3 regions of the Gilvimarinus sp. DA14 genome follow, and region 3 is predicted to be linked to each of the others. Evidence: predicted binding sites of a transcription regulator. Region 3 holds the regulator's gene; each other region holds the start of a gene.
What was found. The regulator LexA, encoded in region 3, represses DNA repair genes until DNA is damaged. The targets are predictions, from matches to a motif close to ACTGTNTNTANANACAGT.
Positions count from the first base shown of each region.

Region 1 (6,678 bases), 970 kb from region 3:
GAAGGATTCCCACTGCAGTACATCTACCGGGCGCTGCCCCAGCATTGACCACATAGCCATTTCCACCGCACCTGTGTCCGAGCCGGGGACAATACCCACGCGATAACCCTCGGGCAGGCCCAGCAGCTGTTTGGTTTGCTCGCAGGCTTTACCCAGGGCATTTTTACCAATGCTTGAGCGGTGCGAACGACCGAGAGTAGACACGTCCAGATTCGCGACATCATAGCCCGGGCGTTTGCTGCAGGGGCCGGAAGAGAAGTTAGGGTTTTGCGGTTTTACCGAAGGTTGCATGGCATTCCTCTGAACAGTCCAGTAAGGGTGCGGCTACGGGGCGCTTCAGACACCACCGCAGGTTAAAAATCGGGCGCTGATTATGCCAGCTGACGGCGGCTCGGTCTATGGTGTGACACCGCACAAATGCACAGATAGATCGCTGCGCGAAACGGTATCAGCCCAGCGCGACGCAATTGGGTTATAGTGGCCTACCATGAAAACCCTCGTACACCACCTATTGATTGCTTTCGCCCTGGGGCTACCACTGCTTCTGCTGGGATATAATGCCGAGCTGTTGAACCCGCTGCTGGAATATCAGCGCGCGGCACTGGATGACGGACAGCTGTGGCGCCTTTTCAGTGCGCACATTGTGCATTTGAATTTAATTCACTCGGCCATGAATGCCGCCGCCTTGCTGCTGATTTTATTTTGGGCTGGCGCCGAGCGACAACCCGTCTCTATCGCGGTAAGCGCATTATTCTGCGCACTGTTTATCAGCGTTTGTCTGTACGTATGGCAGCCACAGGTGAGTTACTACGTGGGTTTATCCGGTGTGCTACACGGTCTGCTGGTATTTTTGCTGGCGCCCATTTGTACCCGCAATGACCCAGTTGGCTGGGCGGTAATACTGGCACTGGGAGTCAAGCTTTGCTATGAACGAATTATCCCGGGCGGTCACAGCGCTACCGAAGTACTTATTGCCGGGCCGGTACTGTCAGTTGCGCATTTATACGGCGCCCTGGGCGGGGCGGTACTGTCATTCTTGTGGATTTTAGCGGTTAAGCTAGCCGCCTGGCGGGGGCTTCAGCGCTCAAACTGACAAAAGATATGGTCGGGGCGAAACCCCCTGTACTGCAAAAACCTGATTTGGCGCGCTTTTTCTTTGGCGTCGACCGGAGCGGCGGAAAACTTTCGCGCCAGTACATCAGCAGCCAGCTCTGTCCAGTCTACTTCACACTCTGCCAACGCCTGCTCTACCTGGGCATTGGCCACCCCTTTCTGGCGCAGTTCATGGGCAATTCTTATGGGCCCTCTGCCACTGCCGACAGAGCTGCGCACAAACATTGCGGTAAACCTGCTGTCGTCCAAATAGCCCAGGTCCGTCAGCCAATCCAAAGTTTCGTCAATTAACTCCGGAGCGCTATAACGCTGGCTGAGTTTTTGCGCCAGCTCGGCCCGAGCATGCTCACGCCGGGTCAAAAAAGCGAGCGCGCTATTGCGCACTCGCTCGCGGATCTGCTCAGGGCTTGTGGCATCCATGTCCATAAGCGCCGTTAAGCCTCTTCTTCCTCGGTGGCTTCAGCAGGTTTTACTGTGCCCAAAAGCTCACCGCGTACCCGGCTTTCCAGCTCGGTAGCGATATCCGGGTTTTCCTGCAAAAACTTCATAACGTTGTTTTTGCCCTGACCGATTTTATCGCCATTGTAGCTGTACCAAGCACCGGCTTTGTCGACCATGCCCAACTTAACCCCATAGTCGATTACCTCGCCCATGCGGTTGATACCCTGGCCGTACAAGATCTGGAATTCGGTTTGTTTAAAGGGGGGCGCCACTTTGTTTTTTACCACCTTCACCCGGGTTTCCGAGCCGATCACTTCATCGCCCTCTTTCACCGAACCGATACGGCGAATATCCAAGCGTACAGATGAGTAAAACTTAAGTGCGTTACCGCCGGTGGTGGTTTCGGGATTACCGAACATAACGCCAATTTTCATCCGGATCTGGTTAATAAAGATAACCAGACAGTTGGCATTTTTAATATTACCGGTAATTTTACGCAGTGCTTGCGACATCAAACGCGCCTGCAAGCCCACGTGATGATCGCCCATTTCACCTTCAATTTCGGCCTTGGGGGTCAGCGCTGCTACCGAGTCCACTACCAGCACGTCGACCGCGCCCGAGCGCACCAGCATGTCGGATACTTCCAGCGCCTGCTCTCCGGTATCCGGTTGCGAGATGATCAAATCGTCGACATTTACGCCCAGCTTTTCGGCGTAGATAGGGTCTAGCGCGTGCTCGGCATCGATAAAGGCACAGTTACCACCAGCGCGCTGGGCCTCGGCGATCACTTGCAAAGTTAAAGTGGTTTTACCGGACGACTCCGGCCCGTAGATTTCAACAATACGGCCTTTGGGCAAGCCGCCAATACCCAGGGCAACGTCCAACCCCAGCGAACCTGTGGAAATAGCGGGAATGGCGACATGTTCGCGATCGCCCATGCGCATTACGGTACCCTTACCGAACTGGCGCTCAATTTGACCCAGTGCTGCCTGCAAAGCCTTTTCTTTATTCGCGTCCATAATCACCTCAACTGAAAAAACGAAAATATGCTGTTGTTGTCTGATGCGCCCAGCGCTTACGTGGTCGATACATCAGCTTATGAATCCAGCATACAGGAAAAACCTGTATATGAAAACAGTACTATGAATTTATACAGTAGTTGGCTTGAAGAGCCTTTGCAAACTCAGTGTTTGCACAGGTTAATCAGTTCACGCAGTGCGGTAATACAAGCCTGCGCGCGCACTTGCTGGCGCTCGCCCTGGTAAACATAGCATTCAGACACCAGCTTATCGCCGGGCCCGGCCCAGGCCAGCCATACTGTGCCCACTGGTTTGTCGCGGCTGCCACCGTCGGGCCCGGCTATGCCGCTGACCGCCACCGCCAGCTCGGCGCCACTGCGCTGCCTGGCGCCCAAGGCCATTTGCTCTACCACAGTTTGGCTGACCGCACCGTGTTCATCCAATGCCGCTTGCGCTACGCCCAACAGCTGTACCTTGGCCTGGTTAGAGTAAGTTAGCCAACCCATTTCGAACCAGGCCGAGCTGCCGGGCACCTCGGTAATGGCAGCGCCAATCATGCCTCCGGTGCAGGATTCGGCCGTCGCCACCTGCCAACCGCGCGCGCTCAAACACGCGCCCAGCTCACGGGTGAGGTGCAGTCGGGTTATTTCCGTATCGGTAGAAGTCACAGCGGCCTCCGCTCGGGCGAATGGAACGGGCATTTTAAGAGTCTTGCCGCAAAAGCGATAGCCCGCCGCAGACGGCGGCGGGCGGAAAAAACGCGGGTTAGACTAAACCCGAAGGGAAACCGGCACCGACTTAAATGCCGGGGTTTTGCTGCGCGGGTCATGCTCGGTGCCGATCAGTACATTGGCCTCCGGGTAGTAGGCCATCACGCTGCCAGCGGGCAAATCAAAAGGCACCACCTCCAGCTCGTCCATCCTGCCATGGCGAGAGACCAGAGCCACTTTTGCCCCCTTACTTAACTGCAGGCGCTCGCAGTCGGTATGGGATACTAGCACACACCAGCGATGCGAGGTCCCCCGATAGCTGTCAGCCTCTTCATAAATTATGGAGTTAAACTGACCCTCGCTGCGAATGCTGGCGAGACGGTAGGGGTAATCGCTATCTGTCTGCTGCTCAAGCTGGTGCACTTTAAAATTGGCGCGCTGCTCAGGCATATTAAAAGACGGCGTGTGCAGTACCCGGTTTGCGACGGAAAATTCGCGCTTTGTTGCGCCGATATCCGCCAATTGCTCCATGCCGGGAATTGTCGCCGCTATCGCTTCGCGCACCGCGTCGTGTTGTTGCAGGGCGACAAAATCAAGCCCACTATCAGGCAGTAACCTTTCCCCCAGCTGCGCCAGTACCGTCACCTCAGAACGCACATTATTCAAACGGGTAATGCCACCATCACTGAGGCGCACATAGTTGAACATAGACTCCTGGGTGGTGCTCTGGGGCTCTTCATCGCGGGCGCACACGGGCAGAATTAGCGCTTCACTGGTTTCCATACCGTTAAAATGGCCACGGTTTAGGGTGGTGGTCAGGTAGAGTTTAAAGTCCACGCTATCGAGTGCACGACGTGCAAACTCGGTATCCGGCGTGGCGGCAAATAAGTTGCCCCCCATCATTACGGCGCTGCGCATACCGCCTGCCTCAGCAGCGCGCAGGCACGCCAGGGTATCCATGCCCGGCTGGCGCGGCAGACTCACCCCCAGATGCTTTTCTATGGCGGCCAACACATCGTCGGCCAGTACCGGCTTTACGCCGATGGTGCCAATACCCTGAACATTACTGTGGCCGCGCAAGGGCAGCAAACCTGCCCCCGGTTTACCCAACATTCCACGTAACAGCGCCAGATTGGCAATCGCCTCGACATTATCAACGCCATTCAGATGATGGGTGATGCCCATACCCCAGGCAAAAATCACATTTTCAGCACGGGCATAGTCCGCCGCCAGCTCGCGAATATCCTGTTCACTAATACCACACTGGGCAGACAAATCAGCCAGCTCAAGGGTTTCTAAATACTCGCTGTACTGGGTAAAACCCCGGGTGTGACTGGCGATAAAGTCTGCCGCATAGGCTTCAGTCTCGAGTAACACTTTGGCAAGCGCCATGAGCAACGCCAAATCGGAACCGATATTAGGCTGCAAGAAACGCGAGGCAATCAAAGTACCGCCCACCAACATGGACTTGGGACTTTTAGGTACGGCAAATTTCACCAGGCCCGGCTCTTTAGCGGGGTTAATCACCATGACCTTGCCGCCGCGGTCGCGGCAATTTTTTAGCTGGTGAATAAAGCGCGGGTGGTTCGATGCCGGGTTTGCGCCGATCACAAAGACCATATCTGCATGTGCCAAGTCTTCCAGCTGCACCGTAGCGGTGCCTGTACCGACTGTGCCCTGCAGCCCCACACCGGTAGCTTGATGGCAGTAGTAGGAGCAATTGGTAACATTGTTGCTCCCATACAGTCTCGCCATCAATTGCAGCAAAAAGCCGGCTTCGTTGGACGAGCGCCCCGAGGCATAAAAGAAGCTCTGCTCAGCGGGCTGCGCGCGCAGGCGGCTGGCCGCCATCTGCAGCGCTTCATCCCAGCCAATCGGTTGATATTTATCACTGCCTGCGGGCTTATACACGGGCGTATTCAAACGCCCCATGGTTTCCAACTCGCGGTCTGTCAGCTCATTAAACTCAGATAAGTTGTGCGCAAACAGCTCGGCGGGGATGGGCGGTTGAATATCCGTAGACTGCGCCTGAATACTTTTATTGCACACGGATGGGAATTCATCTTTTTCATTCACCATGCCACCGCGCTGCCCACCCATACCCAAACCACAGGCTTTGCAGGCGTTATGGCTTTTGAGCGCTTTGGCCGAATCCAGCAACCCGATGCGCTTAATGGTCTGGAGCGTGTATAAAACTTTTTTTGGACCGCCGCCAACGATTTTAACCGGCTGCTCTGCTTTCACTCTAACCTCTCTAAACGGCGTAAATAACGAAAACCCTCAGTCTACGCCCAATTTATTGCAGGCAACATCCGTTAAATACCCTAAAACTCGTTGGCGGTGTAGGGCTGACTTCGCTCGGCGGTTTCCCGGCGCACCTGGGCGATTTCCTCGGGGGTAAAGCTGTCGTCGGCTTTTACGCTATTGCCCCAGCTGTTGCGGATAAACACGGCGATAGCGGCCAAGTCATTGTCCGAGATGTCTTCGCGCGCGGCAAAGCCCGGCATAACCGCCGCAGGGTTGTAGTAATCTGGCCCGACCCAAATAGGGCCGGTTAAACCGTGCAGTAATACCTTAGCCAAGGTTTGCTTATTGTGAAGCCACTGACTGTCCCAGAATGTGGGCCCAAGGCCCGGCATACCTTTACCGTATTCACCATGGCAGCCGGCACAGGCGCCTTTGCCGTGATACAGCTGCTTACCCTGGTCGAACAACATTTGCGCGGCCGCACTCAGCGAATCGCGATTGTTGGCATCTTGGCGTTTTTTGCCCAAGTTGGCCAAAAGTGCCTGGCTTTGTTTGTCGGGATAATCTCCATCCAATTGTTTTATAAACTCGGCAGACTCACTGCCCAATCCGCTGATCACTGCCTCGCGTACATAGGGTTGGTCTGCATAGTTTTCCAGTATCCGCTGAGAGAGCTCGTGGCCGCCGTCGATAGCCGCAACCGAGACCGCCGCTTGCAATGCGCGCGGATATCCCTGTTGCGCCATAGACGTCAGCAGTTTTAAGTAAGCCTTGTGGTCTGACTTAGGCAAACGTTCCCCCACGGCGGCGGCCAACATAGCAATCCGATCATCCGTCGAGCGAATAAAATGCTTCACTGTTTGCAGATCAACGGCGTGCAATCCGTACAAGGTCCACAAGCCATTGGCCTGGGCGTAGACCGTGTCACTTTGCCGTAGCTGCTTGCGCACGGCAGGTGCAATGTCTTGGGCCCCGCGTTGCACCAACAACCGCCGGGCGGTATCCCGGTGCCAGGCGTTGGGGTGTTTTATAAAAGGCACCAATTGCTCGGCACTTAGCGAGTTTAAATCAGGTGTTTTATTCAGCGGTGCTTCGGGCCAATGCAGGCGATAAATGCGGCCCATGGTATTGTTGTGCTTATCCAACTC
Region 1 is NZ_CP100350.1:3,882,857-3,889,534, reverse strand. Features, by position in the region: gene NHM04_RS17025 (phosphoserine transaminase) at 1-291, opposite strand, end outside; gene rrtA (rhombosortase) at 488-1,093, shown strand; gene NHM04_RS17015 (regulatory protein RecX) at 1,078-1,533, opposite strand; gene recA (recombinase RecA) at 1,548-2,573, opposite strand; gene NHM04_RS17005 (CinA family protein) at 2,738-3,241, opposite strand; gene NHM04_RS17000 (FdhF/YdeP family oxidoreductase) at 3,344-5,527, opposite strand; gene NHM04_RS16995 (PVC-type heme-binding CxxCH protein) at 5,608-6,678, opposite strand, start outside.
Region 1: a site for LexA is predicted at 2,676-2,693, ahead of recA (recombinase RecA). Genes of this name have one in related genera too.

Region 2 (6,678 bases), 840 kb from region 3:
TCACCACCAAGTGTTTAGGACCGGTATTGTCTGCAGTAATGTACGGCAGATTCACTTCGGTCTGCTGGCTCGATGACAGCTCGATCTTGGCTTTTTCTGCGGCTTCTTTTAAGCGCTGCAGGGCCAGTGGATCATTGTGCAGGTCAATGCCCTGCTCTTTTTTGAACTCATCGGCCAGGTAGTCAATTAGACGCAGGTCAAAGTCTTCACCGCCCAGGAAGGTGTCACCGTTGGTAGACAGCACTTCAAACTGGTGCTCGCCATCGACATCGGCGATTTCGATAATCGAGATATCGAAAGTACCACCACCTAAGTCGTACACGGCAATGGTGCGGTCGCCTTTTTTCTGGTCCATACCATAGGCCAGTGCTGCCGCGGTGGGCTCGTTAATAATACGCTTAACATCCAGGCCCGCGATTTTACCGGCGTCTTTGGTGGCCTGACGCTGGGAATCGTTAAAGTAAGCCGGTACGGTAATAACCGCTTCGGTCACTTTCTCGCCCAGATAGTCCTCGGCGGTTTTCTTCATTTTCTTCAGCACTTCGGCAGAGATCTGCGGCGGCGCTTTCTTGTCGCCCTTCACCTCTACCCAAGCATCGCCGTTGTCGGCTTCAACGATGGAGTAAGGCACCATCTTGATGTCTTTTTGCACCACATCGTCTTTAAACTTACGGCCGATCAAACGCTTAACCGCGTACAGGGTGTTGTTGGGGTTGGTCACCGCCTGACGCTTAGCGCTCTGGCCCACCAGAATTTCGTCATCGTTGGTAAACGCAACGATGGACGGGGTGGTGCGATCGCCTTCAGAGTTTTCGATAACCTTGGCTTTATCGCCTTCAAGAACGGATACGCATGAGTTGGTGGTACCCAAGTCAATGCCGATAATCTTACCCATAAAATAAGTCTCCTAATTGTTGCTGCCGAACGCGACTGGCTTTAGCTCTACTAAAACCGCGACCTATCGGGCGCTCAGCCAATGTTCAAATCATGCCCGTAAGCGGGCTGTTCAGTCGTTACTGCCTATATGGGAACCGAGCTGTGCTTTTCAAGGTCGACCCAGGCAAAAAACCTTACAAAGTGTGTGCTTAAGCCTTAGCTACCACCACCATTGCCGGGCGCACCAGACGGCCGTGCAGGGTGTAGCCCTTTTGGAACACATCGATCACGGTATTGGGCTCTACGTCCGGGTTTTCAATCATGGACATGGCCTGATGCAGCTCGGGATTAAAGGGCTCGCCCACGGGGTTAACCGGCTCCACCTTGTGCTTGACCAAGATGTCGATAAACGACTTCAGAGTCAGCTCAATGCCTTCGATGATCGCCTTATTGGCATCGTCTTCGGCGTTAATGCTGGCCAGCGCCCGCTCCAGGTTGTCGACAACCGGCAGTAAATCTCCCACCAGCTTTTCCTGGCCAAACTTGTGAGCTTTCTCTACATCGGCCTCAGCGCGGCGGCGCACATTTTGTAGTTCAGCCTGGACGCGCAAGGTTTGCTCTTTTGCCCCCGCCAAGGCCAGGGTTAACTCTTCAACCTGTGAGCTCTCAGCTGAGATATCCACCTCTACGGCTTCCTCTTGCTCGGTCTGCTGCGCCTGTTCGGCTTCGTTTTCAACTTGCTCGTTGTGTTCTTGCTCTGTCACCTTGACTGCCTCTTACAAATTGGGAAATTATCAGGGATATGCGGGAGTTGGGGATCACCTTCGGCTTTTCAAGCCCTTTGCGCGAATCTCTAGTACCAACCACAAAAATACTGTATAAATAACCAGAAAAGAGCCCCAAACGGAGCAATTTATGCTGACCCACTTAAGCGTGCAGAACTTTACCCTGGTTGAACGGCTGGACTTAGACTTTAAATCCGGCATGACCGTCATTACCGGTGAAACCGGCGCAGGTAAATCCGTATTGCTGGAAGCGCTGGGGCAAACCCTGGGCGATCGCGCCGATGCCAGCCGGGTGCGCCACGGAGCCAAGCGCGCCGATATCAGCGCCACCTTCGACCTCAGCGCCATCAAGCGCGCTCAACAGTGGCTGGAAAAACAAGACCTCGAGCAGGACGAAGCTCCCAACGAGTGTTTGCTAAGGCGCACCCTGACCGCTGAGGGTCGCTCCAAGGCCTATATTAACGGCCACCCTGCCACTCTGGCACAGCTAAAAAACCTGGGCGAAATGCTGATGGACATTCACAGTCAGCACGAGCATCAATCGCTGCTGGTCAAAGACAACCATCGCCGTCTGCTGGATGAATATGCGGCCCACACGGCACTGGCGCGAGAGGTAAAAGAGGCCTTTCAGGCATGGAAAGCAAAGCGCGAGTGGCTGGATGAGCGCCGCGCCAATGCCGACGAATTGACTGAGCGCTACCAACTGATCTCTTATCAAGTAGAGGAGTTGGATCAACTGAATTTGCAAGACGGCGAGCTGGAAAACCTGGAACAAGAACAGCGCACTCTGGCCGATGCAGAAAACCTTTTACAGGCCGCGAGCCAATTGTGCGAACTAGGCAGCGACGAAGAAATGGGCCTGCAACAGGGTATTTATCGCGCCCTGCAACTGCTGCGCAACCTTGGCGATAAGCCAAAGCTGCTCCAGGAAGCCGAACAAATGTTGGCCGAAGCACAAATTCAGATTGACGAAGCGCTGCGCAGTGCCGAGCAATTTTCCGACGGTTTTAATCTGGACCCGGAACGCTTAAGCCAGGTAGATCAACGCCTATCGGCGATTTACGAGATAGCCCGTAAGCACCGGGTGACCCCGGCGGAGCTGATCGGTGTGCACCAGGCACTGGCGGATGAAGCGGCGCAACTAGGCGGCGGCGACGAGCAGCTGGAGCAGCTGGAGCGCGAAGTCAATGAGCTGGAACAGACCTACCGCCAACTGGGCAAGAAATTAACTCAAGCGCGAACCAAGGCGGGACTTAGCCTGTCCAAAAAGGTCAATAGCCACTTAAAACAGTTGGCCATGGAGCACGCTGTACTCACCGTGCAACTCACCGACCGGCACGAACGCCCTGCCCCCCACGGACTTGAAGACGTAGAGCTGCTCATCAGCACCAATCCGGGCCAACCAGCAGCCCCGTTAGCCAAGGTCGCCTCTGGAGGGGAGTTATCCCGGGTCAGCCTGGCCATTCAAGTAGTGGCCGCAGAACACAGTGCCATACCGAGTCTGGTGTTCGACGAGGTGGATGTGGGCATTGGTGGCGCCACCGCTGACACAGTGGGCCGACTGCTGCGGCAATTGGCCGCGCGAGGCCAAATTCTGTGCGTCACTCATTTGGCGCAGGTCGCCAGCAAGGGGCACCAGCATTTGAAAGTGGCAAAAGCCAGCAGCAAGCAAAAAGTGCTGACCAGCCTGGTGGAGTTGTCCGGCGGCGAAAAAGTAGAGGAGTTAGCGAGAATGCTGGGCGGGGCCGAGCTTACGGCAGAATCTCGCGCCCACGCCGAGCAGATGCTGGAGCGAGCCGGCTAAGCTGACCGGCTCGTTTCACTGGGGCTGGGGCTTTACGCCTTAGGTTTAACGTAAAGTACCAGCGAGTGGTCTTCCAGTGAGTAACCATGCTCTGCGGCGATTTTCTTCTGCAGCTGTTCGATTTCTTCGTTGTGGAACTCAATCACTTTGCCCGTATCCAAGCAGACCATGTGATCATGATGCTCACCGCGAGCAATTTCAAAGACTGAGTGTCCACCGTCGAAATTGTGACGAACCACCAGGCCCGCGGTCTCAAACTGGGTTAAAACCCGGTACACTGTTGCCAGGCCTACGTCGTCACCGGCTTCCATCAGCGCTTTGTAGACATCTTCTGCGCTCATGTGGTGGTCTTCTGAAGATTCCAGCATTTGCAAAATCTTCACCCGTGGCAAGGTGACTTTGAGGCCCGCCTTGCGTAATTCTTGGTTTTCGTCGGCCATTTTTTCGTCCAAACTCTTCTCAGTGTTTAACGTGATCAGGTATTATCGCCCATTCATTTTAGCAAGTGGAACCCCTGTAATGAAAATAATCAAAGCGCCCCTGATGGTCGTGTGCAGTCTGTTTTTGCTGGCGGGGTGTCAGTATTTTCAGTTTCCCGGCGTTCACAAGATCAATATTCAACAAGGTCACATCATCAACGAAGAGATGATTAGCCAGCTCGAACCGGGTATGAATAAGCGACAAGTGCGCTATATTCTGGGAACTCCGTTGATTGACGATGTATTTAACGATGATCGCTGGGACTACTATTACAGCTTAAAGATGGGTGATGGCCGGTTTTTTAAGCGTTCAATGACCGTGTTTTTTGATGGCGACACCTACACCCACTACGAAGGTGAAAACCTGCCGAAACCCAAAACCGAAGGCGATGATGAGCTTCCGGAGAACGATTTAGAGCCAGAAACTCCGTTGCCGACCAACGACTAACCACGATCGGTCAATAACTTATTCGCCCATTAATCGGCCGCAATCACAACCTGATCGCGGCCGTTACTTTTTGCGTCGTATAAAGCCTTATCGGCGCGCTCCAATAAGTTTTCGTCGTCGGCCTGCAGGCTGCTACTAACGCCTGCACTCAAAGTGACACTGAAGTGCTCACGCTCTGCACTGAAGCTCAAGACGGCGAACTTTTTCCGCACATCATCTAACAGAACCTGGGCCGAGCTGGCATCACAGTCGGGCAATATAGCGACAAACTCTTCGCCTCCGTAGCGACCCACGCTGTCGGTTCTGCGCAAACGTTGACGCAAAAGCTGAGATAGCGCGCGAATGACTTTATCGCCCACCGCGTGGCCGTAGCTGTCATTGACCCGCTTAAAGTGATCGAGATCAATCATCGCAACGCTAACCGGCTTTTGCTGCCGCGCCGCGCGCTGCAACTCAACACCGATTTGCTCTTTTATCCGGCTGTGCTTCAAAAGGCCCGTTAAGCTATCGCGGTCAATGGCATCGCTGAGCTGACGCACCCGAGCGGCGCGCACTGTCACCGAGCTGATCAGACGCAAATCAGAAATCGGTTTGGCTAGAAAGTCTTCACCGCCGGTGCGAATCGCCACTAACTGGCGCTGCTCATCTTGCTCTGAAGAGAGATAGGCGATTGCCACGCGAAGCCACTCGGAGTGTAGTCGTATCAATTGCGCCAGCTCGTAACCGCGGCAGCCGGGAAGATTCAAATCCAACAGCACCACTTCGGGGTGAAACTCCCGCATGACCTCAAGCACCTGACGAGGGTCCGTGATGGCTCGCACTAGCATCCCAGCGCCTTCCAGCACTAACTGATAGTGACGCGATAAAAGGGCGTCATCATCAACAATTAGCACTCTATAGGGAGCCGAATGCTGCATATTGAGATGGGATTCCAGGCAATCTACCACCTCGGGAATATTCAACGGCTTGAGGAAATAGCCGATGGCTCCGGCCCTTACCGCCGCCATGTGCGCATCGAAATCATTGCGGCTGGTAATTACAATGGTTGGCGGCGGCTCGCCTTCGACACTTTGCTTAAGCTCACTCACCACATCAGGGCCTAAGCGTTTATCCCCTTCAAGTGAGACATCGACGATTAAGAAGTCGGGGCGCTGCTGGCGGTAAGAATGCTCCAACTGATGCAGCTGGGTAAAGTGATGTACCGTATAGCCAAAATTTTCCAGTGCCACGCTCAGCTCTGCGGCGAGCGACTGATCATCTTCGACTAGATAAACCAGGTTATTTGCGGTGTTAGTAGCTTTTAATAAAGGCTGTGCAACCTTACTGGGAGTGGTCGTAGGTGCATCAATTTCTGCGCCGAGCTCGGCAATCTGTTTGATGACTTGCTCAAGCTGCGCGGCCGCTGGTGGCTCTATCTGCTGCTGCCAACTCTGCAGCAAGACTTCAAGCTCGCGGGCCTTGCGACTGAACTGCGTTAACCCGAAACTACCTGCCGACCCCGCCAGCTTGTGCAGCCTTTGGTAAACCCGTGCCACTGTGTCAGCGGAATATTGCGAGCTTAATTGCCCGGCATCCTGGCAAAGATCGGCTAATTGCGCGGGTAGTTTCTCGCGATATTCACGGCGCAGGTTGTCGAGTTTTTCTGCTACCGAGACTCTTTTGTCAGATTTCACTCACGACCCCTGGGGTTTACTGCGCCTTATTCCAGATATCCTGGATTTGACTGGCTAAGGTTAACGGGTCAAAAGGCTTGGCGATAACGTCTACAGCTCCGAGCGCCAGATATTCTGCAGTTTCACTGGGCTGTACTTTTGCTGTCATAAAAACAGCTGGCACCTTGCCAAGCTGGGGAAGCTCACGCAATTTGTGCAAGGTTTCCGGCCCGTCCATGCCTGGCATCATAACATCAAGCAGGAGTAAATCGGGGGTCTGTTCTTGCACCGCCGCCAAAGCCTCGGCGCCACTGGCGCAGCTAAGCAGGCGGTAACCACCGATTTCCTCTAGTGCTAACTCAGCAATCGCACGAATATCCGGCTCGTCCTCGACGTAAAGTATCCATTCAAGCTTCTGTTTATTATTCATAATATCCGCCCTATCCTGACATTTGTTGCCGATGTAACCAGCGATCTAGCCATATCACCAAAGAATCGGCTAGGTGTTCATCTTTATCAATCACTGCCGTTACCTTGTTTCTGTCTTGGCTGGCAAGCCCCATCTGGGAGACCACCAACACATCGGTATATTCACCGCAAATACGCTTATCTACCAGCTCCATTCCATCGCCAT
Region 2 is NZ_CP100350.1:54,980-61,657, reverse strand. Features, by position in the region: gene dnaK (molecular chaperone DnaK) at 1-895, opposite strand, end outside; gene grpE (nucleotide exchange factor GrpE) at 1,086-1,640, opposite strand; gene recN (DNA repair protein RecN) at 1,792-3,465, shown strand; gene fur (ferric iron uptake transcriptional regulator) at 3,498-3,905, opposite strand; gene NHM04_RS00215 (outer membrane protein assembly factor BamE) at 3,985-4,392, shown strand; gene NHM04_RS00210 (diguanylate cyclase) at 4,422-6,065, opposite strand; gene NHM04_RS00205 (response regulator) at 6,082-6,474, opposite strand; gene NHM04_RS00200 (PAS domain S-box protein) at 6,485-6,678, opposite strand, start outside.
Region 2: a site for LexA is predicted at 1,750-1,767, ahead of recN (DNA repair protein RecN). Genes of this name have one in related genera too.

Region 3 (6,678 bases):
CGCGTCGCTTCCTCGATCGCGTAGTGGGCTATATGGTGTCGCCACTGCTGTGGGAAAAAATTGCCCGCGGTCTTTCTGCCGGGCGCGTTCAATCTGTGGCTGCCAAGTTGGTGGTGGAGCGCGAACGTGAAATTCGCGCATTTATTCCCGAGGAATACTGGAACATTTTTGCTGACTTGGCGGCAAAAAGCGGCGATAACGTTCGTTTTGAGGTAAAAAAGAAAGGCGGAGAGGTCTTCCGTCCCGGCAATGAAACCGACGCCATGGCCGCGGTGAGCGATCTCAAAGACGCCAGTTATGAGGTCAAGGCGCGGGAAGATAAGCCAACTCAGTCTAAACCGTCAGCACCGTTTATCACCTCCACCCTGCAGCAGGCCGCCAGTACTCGCCTGAGCTTCGGGGTGAAAAAAACCATGATGCTGGCGCAGCGCTTGTACGAGGCCGGCTACATCACTTACATGCGTACTGACTCCACCAACTTGAGTCAGGAGGCTGTAGCCTCATGTCGCGATTATATTGCTGAGGAGTTTGGCAAAAAATATCTGCCCGAATCGCCCAATGTGTATTCCAGCAAAGAGGGGGCGCAGGAGGCTCACGAAGCTATACGCCCCTCCAGTGTTACGGTAATGCCCACGCAGCTGCAGAATATGGACCGCGATGCCGAGCGGCTATACGCCCTAATTTGGGCGCAGTTTGTGGCCTGTCAGATGAGTCCGGCGCAGTACACCAGCACCAATATTACCGTTGTGGCAGGTGACTATGAGTTGCGCACTCGCGGTAGAGTTATCCGCTTTGACGGTTTTACCAAGGTGATGCCCTCTATCAGCAAAAAAGATGAAGATGTGGTATTGCCGGAGGTTGCGGTGGGTGATTTGCTGCCACTGCAAAAGCTCGACCCATCGCAGCACTTTACTAAGCCGCCGGCTCGCTACAGTGAGGCGAGCCTGGTAAAAGAGCTGGAAAAACGCGGCATAGGCCGACCTTCAACTTACGCGTCTATTATCTCTACGATTCAAGATCGCGGCTATGTGCGGGTAGAGAACCGCCGTTTTTACGCCGAGAAAATGGGTGATATTGTCACCGAACGCTTGAATGAAAGCTTTGAAGATTTAATGGACTATGGGTTTACCGCCAGCATGGAGCAATCTCTGGATGTGGTGGCCGAAGGCGGCAAAAACTGGCGCGATTTGCTGGACGAGTTCTACGCTGACTTTATTAAAAAGTTGCAGCAGGCGCAGAGCAAAGAGCGCGGCGGCATGCGTACCAACGCGCCTACCGATACAGACATTGAGTGCAACAAATGCGGGCGTCCGATGCAGATTCGCACCGGCTCTACGGGAGTGTTTTTAGGTTGCTCTGGTTATGCCTTACCGCCGAAAGAGCGCTGCAAAAATACCATGAACCTGGTCTCGGGCGACGAAGCGGTAGATGTGGAGGCGGACGAAGAAGCCGAATCCCGGCAATTGCGCTCCAAGCGTCGTTGCAAGTTGTGTAATAGCGCCATGGACAGCTATTTACTGGATGAGAAACGCAAATTACATATCTGCGGGAATAATCCAGATTGCCCCGGCTACGAAGTGGAGCAGGGCACTTTCAAGCTTAAAGGCTATGAGGGACCAACCCTTGAGTGCGACAAATGCGGCAGTGAGATGCAGCTAAAAACTGGGCGCTTTGGCAAATACTTTGGCTGCACTAACGAAGAGTGTAAAAACACCCGCAAACTGCTTAAAAATGGCGAGGCCGCGCCACCGAAAATGGACCCTGTGCCTATGCCGGAGTTGCAGTGCCAGAAGGTGGACGACACCTACGTACTGCGCGACGGTGCTTCGGGCTTGTTTTTGGCCGCCAGTGGCTTCCCCAAAAACCGCGAAACCCGCGCCCCCTTGGTCAGCGAGTTATTGCCTCACAAAAAAGAGATTGATCCCAAATACACCTTTTTGTTTTCCGCTCCCACAGAAGATCCGGACGGTGTGCCCACGGTGGTCCGTTTCAGCCGCAAGACCAAAGAGCAGTATGTGCAGTCTGAAGTGGATGGCAAAGCCACCGGTTGGAAGGCTTTTTACACTGGCGGTAAGTGGATGCCGAATAAATAGGACAATCTATGGCAGTTTCACTGGTATCTCTGGTTAATCAGCGCCTGGCTTGCTGCCGGGCGCTGTTGCAAGATGCCCCCAGTAGTCGTAACCAAGTGCATCACAAAGCCTTAATAGATGCCTGCTTGTTTCATTTAATGTGCGGTTACCACCATTATGTTCGCGAGCTGAGCAACACCTACGGGGTAAAAAACCTGGCGGCATTGGAGGACGAGGCCACAGCTATTCAGGCGCTCTCCCAACAGGGTAAAACGTCGGCCGAATTACAAGAGCTGAGTAATTTAGTTACCAGCAAGGGGAGTTGGCTCTACGAGCTGAAAGGGCATTATCAAGCTGTCTGGGCGCTGCCTGAAAAAGAGCAGGAACCAGGCATGATTCCACTTGCTAACCTAGATGCGCCACAGCTGGGCGAATTAACCCTAGACAGTCTAGCCTGCCTCTGCAGTGAGTTTCAGGCTTTGATTGAGCGCCAGCGCGATAACAGCCTGGAGTGCTAACCCCGCAACGGGCTTTTTTGATCGGGCCGCCTGTGCGAAACCCCTGCTCATATTTTCTACAGCGTTAAATTGTGCATTTATTGTGCCGCAAAATGCTGTTAAACTGGTGGGCTTGAGTTTGAATTGCAGACCCGGAGTGAGCGCGGGCGGAGATCGTATGTCAGCATCCCTGTATGAAATTGTCGAATTAGCCAATGGCGACGTGGTATTACAGCGTGCCGACGAAGAGGGCGAGCCGCTGCTGTGTATAAAATTCTCTACCGAGTCATTGTCTTTTATGCGCGAAGGCAAATTTGATATTGCCAAGGCCATGATTGAGGCGGGTATGGAAGCGGCTGGTGATTTAGCCGATGCCGAACCTGAGGAATCCATGGCCGAAGAGGGCCAAGTTGACGTTTACAATAAGCGCACACTCCATTAACTTCGCCGCTCATCAGAGTTTCTTGGCCTCTGTTCTCTTATTTATATCTTTAGTGCATGAACAAAGCTGCGGGAGTTGGTCGCTTCGGGTCAGCGCTCGCGAATCAGTAAACCCTGGCATGCGCCGAGTTGAGCGGCTCTTTCCAATTGCGCAAATTCCTGTCTGTTAAGTTTCCCCGGGCTTGCGATCACTGTATGGCTATTGCCCAGTGCCAGGGCGTCCCAGCTGACCCACAATTGCTGCTCGTCGTCTTTGCAGTGCACCAGGCGCAGGTGTGAAGTATCGACGTTAAACTGTGCCAGCAGATGGCTGGGTACGGGTTCGCGGGTCACCCAGGTCAACCAGCGCTGGTCACATTGATGGCTGAGGTGGGCGATCATGGGCAGCACCATGTGCCAGGACTGGCCGGCTCCCTGTGTCAGTACCAGCTCGGTCAGGCCGCTATCTGGTTGGGCGATAGGTTGAACGGTATTAAATTTAGTCACGGCGTATCACTCCTACACTGAGCCCTTCGATGGCAAAGCTTTGATCGCGCAAATCCACATGAATCACGTCAAAATCCGGGTTTTCCGGTAACAGCTCAACCTGTGCTCGATTACCTTCACGCTTAAACCGCTTTACGGTTACTTCATCGTCAATCCGGGCTACTACAATCTGGCCGTTGTGAACTTGGTCGGTTCTGTGTACGGCCAGCAGGTCACCATCCAAAATGCCGGCATCTTTCATGCTCATGCCTTTAACGCTGAGGAAAAAATGCGCCTGTGGGTGAAAGAAATTAGCCGGAATATTGCAGTAATCTTCAATATGTTCCTGCGCGAGTATCGGGTTACCGGCAGCGACGCGCCCCACAATTGGCAGCCCCGCCTGGGCTTCGGGTAGGCGGATACCGCGGGAGGCGCCGGGAATCAGCTCAATGGCGCCTTTGCGGGCCAGAGCTTTAATGTGTTCTTCAGCGGCATTGGCCGATTTATAACCCAACATACGGGCAATCTCGGCTCGGGTAGGGGGGTAACCTGTCTCGTCGGCATAGCTTTTTATCAGTTCTAATACCTGTTGCTGCCGGTTGGTTAGATTTTGCATAGCGGTTCCCTGTGTCCTGTCTGGGTGTACTGTTTGGTTATACAGTGTCTGTGATTATATACAGTTGTTTGGTGCGTGCAACAGTTTTCTCGCGAGGTATGGCCAAAGATCAGCGAGGCTGCCGATAGTCTCGCTGCTGCGCCTGACGGCATGTATACTTCTGCCTGCAAAATCGAGCGTAGTCACCGCGACTGCAAAAACAATACAAGCCCTGGTTGGGTTAAGTCGTAGAGGAACACAAGTCGTTATGGAAGCTTGGATTTCAGGTCTGTCGAGAAGTGAGAGTTTGTGGTTGGTGCAGGTTTTCGCCGTTGTTTTAGCGACCTTGGTCTTGGCGACTTTTGTCCGCAGTATTCTCAATACCCTGCTTAAGCACGCCCATAAAACTCACACCCGCTGGGATGACACCCTGGTAGAGGCTGCCATAGCACCGCTGCGCTGGTTGATATGGCTGGTGGGTTTGTCGTGGGCGGCAGAGCTGGCGCACGATGTGACCGAGGATTCACTGTTGGAATACGCCGACCAGGTGTTGCGCATCGGTATTATTGTCCTGCTTACCTGGTTTTTAGTTCGTTTAGTTAAATATGGCGAGCAGAACTTCCTCGCCCCCGACGACGGTAAACCTGCCGATCCTACCACGGTGATGGCGGTAGGGAAGTTGCTGCGTATTTCCATTGTAATCACCGCAGCGCTGGTGCTGTTGCAATCTTTGGGGTACAGCGTCTCCGGGGTTCTGGCATTTGGCGGTATTGGTGGTATTGCTGTAGGTTTCGCGGCGAAGGATCTGCTGGCCAATTTTTTTGGCAGCTTAATGATTTATCTCGACAGACCCTTCAAAGTGGGAGACTGGGTTCGTTCGCCAGATCAGAATATCGAAGGCACTGTAGAAGAAATTGGCCTGCGCTTGACCCGCATTCGTACCTTCGACAAGCGTCCGCTGTACGTGCCAAACCAGACCTTTACCCATATTTCGGTTGAGAACCCGTCGCGCATGCTAAACCGCCGGATCTACGAGACTATCGGAGTTCGTTATGAGGATGCCGGTAAGCTGCCGGCGATTGTGGATGATGTGCGTGAAATGCTGCAGAGCCACGAAGAGATCGATACCGATCAAACCTTGATTGTAAACTTTAATGAGTTTGCCGATTCGTCGTTAAACTTTTTTGTCTACACCTTTACCAAGACTATTAATTGGGTGCACTTTCACAAAGTAAAGCAGGATGTATTGCTGCGTATTATTCAGATTGTGGAGCAGCATGGTGCAGAATGCGCCTTTCCAACACGCACTTTGCATTTGGCTGCTGCGCAACAGCTACCACAAGTTGGTGCCGCTCAATCGGAGAGTTCATGAGTCAGCCCGAGTGTTTATACAACTTGGCAGAGATCGATGCGGCGCTCGATTCCATGGCCGCCCAGATTAACGCCGATTACGCTGATCAATTACAACCTTTACTTGTGCTGGTGCTGTTAAAGGGCGCACTGGTTACTGCCGGGGCATTACTGCCCAAATTAACGGTGCCGGTTGAGGTAGATTACCTGCATGCGAGCCGTTATCGCGACAACAGCGCCGCCGATCAACTTCGCTGGCTGGCTAAACCCCAAACGGATTTGTCCGGCCGCGATCTGCTGATCGTGGATGATATTCTGGATCAGGGGATAACCTTGCGCGAGGTGGTCAAGTACTGCCTTGAGTGTCAGGCCTCAAGCGTCGCCACCGCCGTCTTGGCTCATAAGCAGCTGCCGCAGCCGGCGCTGGTAGCCGCAGATTACCTGGGCTTACAGGTTCCCGACCGCTATGTGTACGGCTTTGGTATGGACAACGCTGAGCGGGATCGCAATGCACCTGGTATATTTGCCCTCTAACGCATAAGTGTGCGAATTTTCTGATTATTGAGCAATTTATTCGGCGCTGGCGTCGACAAAGTGGACAATTTGCGCTCAATGCAGTACAAATTCGTACTGCGGCTGTGGGGGCCGCGCTCCGACAGGAGTCGCTGTACATAAAAATAATGAGGTTGAAATATGTCTGATCGTCTATCCGGTACGGTTAAATGGTTTAATAACGCGCGCGGCTACGGGTTTATTACCCGTGGTGAGGGCAGCGAGGATGTGTTCGTCCACTACCGCAATATTCGCGGCGAGGGTTACCGCTCTCTGTCTGAAGGTCAGAATGTGGAGTTTTCGGTGCAGCAGGGCGATAAAGGTCTGCAGGCCGATGATGTGATTCAGCTTTAAAAATTCTGCTTTAGTCTGTGCCGGGCTCTAGGGCCCGGCTGGCGATGGCTCATTGCTTTCCTTAGGCGCTGCTGTCGACTCTGCAGGGCGCTCGTAAGGCGTGATTTTTACCAGCATACCCAAGCGCGGGTGATCCAGGTGGTGCAATTCGCTACTGCGCATACGCCGCTGCTGCTCCAGTTTAACAATTCGCGCGGGCAGATAGGGCGCCTCTAAAAACTCCATTAAGGTATCTTCAGGGCGGGTTTGCACCGCATCGGCCATCAGGTTGGAGTAGTCAATATCCACAGCGCTTTGCGCTTCTAATTGTTGCAGTCGTTTCACTGGGCTCAATGGCAGGCTGGGCCACTGG
Region 3 is NZ_CP100350.1:892,067-898,744, reverse strand. Features, by position in the region: gene topA (type I DNA topoisomerase) at 1-2,093, shown strand, start outside; gene NHM04_RS03855 (DUF6586 family protein) at 2,102-2,590, shown strand; gene NHM04_RS03850 (hypothetical protein) at 2,748-3,011, shown strand; gene NHM04_RS03845 (cell division inhibitor SulA) at 3,101-3,496, opposite strand; gene lexA (transcriptional repressor LexA) at 3,489-4,091, opposite strand; gene NHM04_RS03835 (mechanosensitive ion channel family protein) at 4,339-5,442, shown strand; gene NHM04_RS03830 (hypoxanthine-guanine phosphoribosyltransferase) at 5,439-5,954, shown strand; gene NHM04_RS03825 (cold-shock protein) at 6,114-6,326, shown strand; gene NHM04_RS03820 (CsiV family protein) at 6,354-6,678, opposite strand, start outside.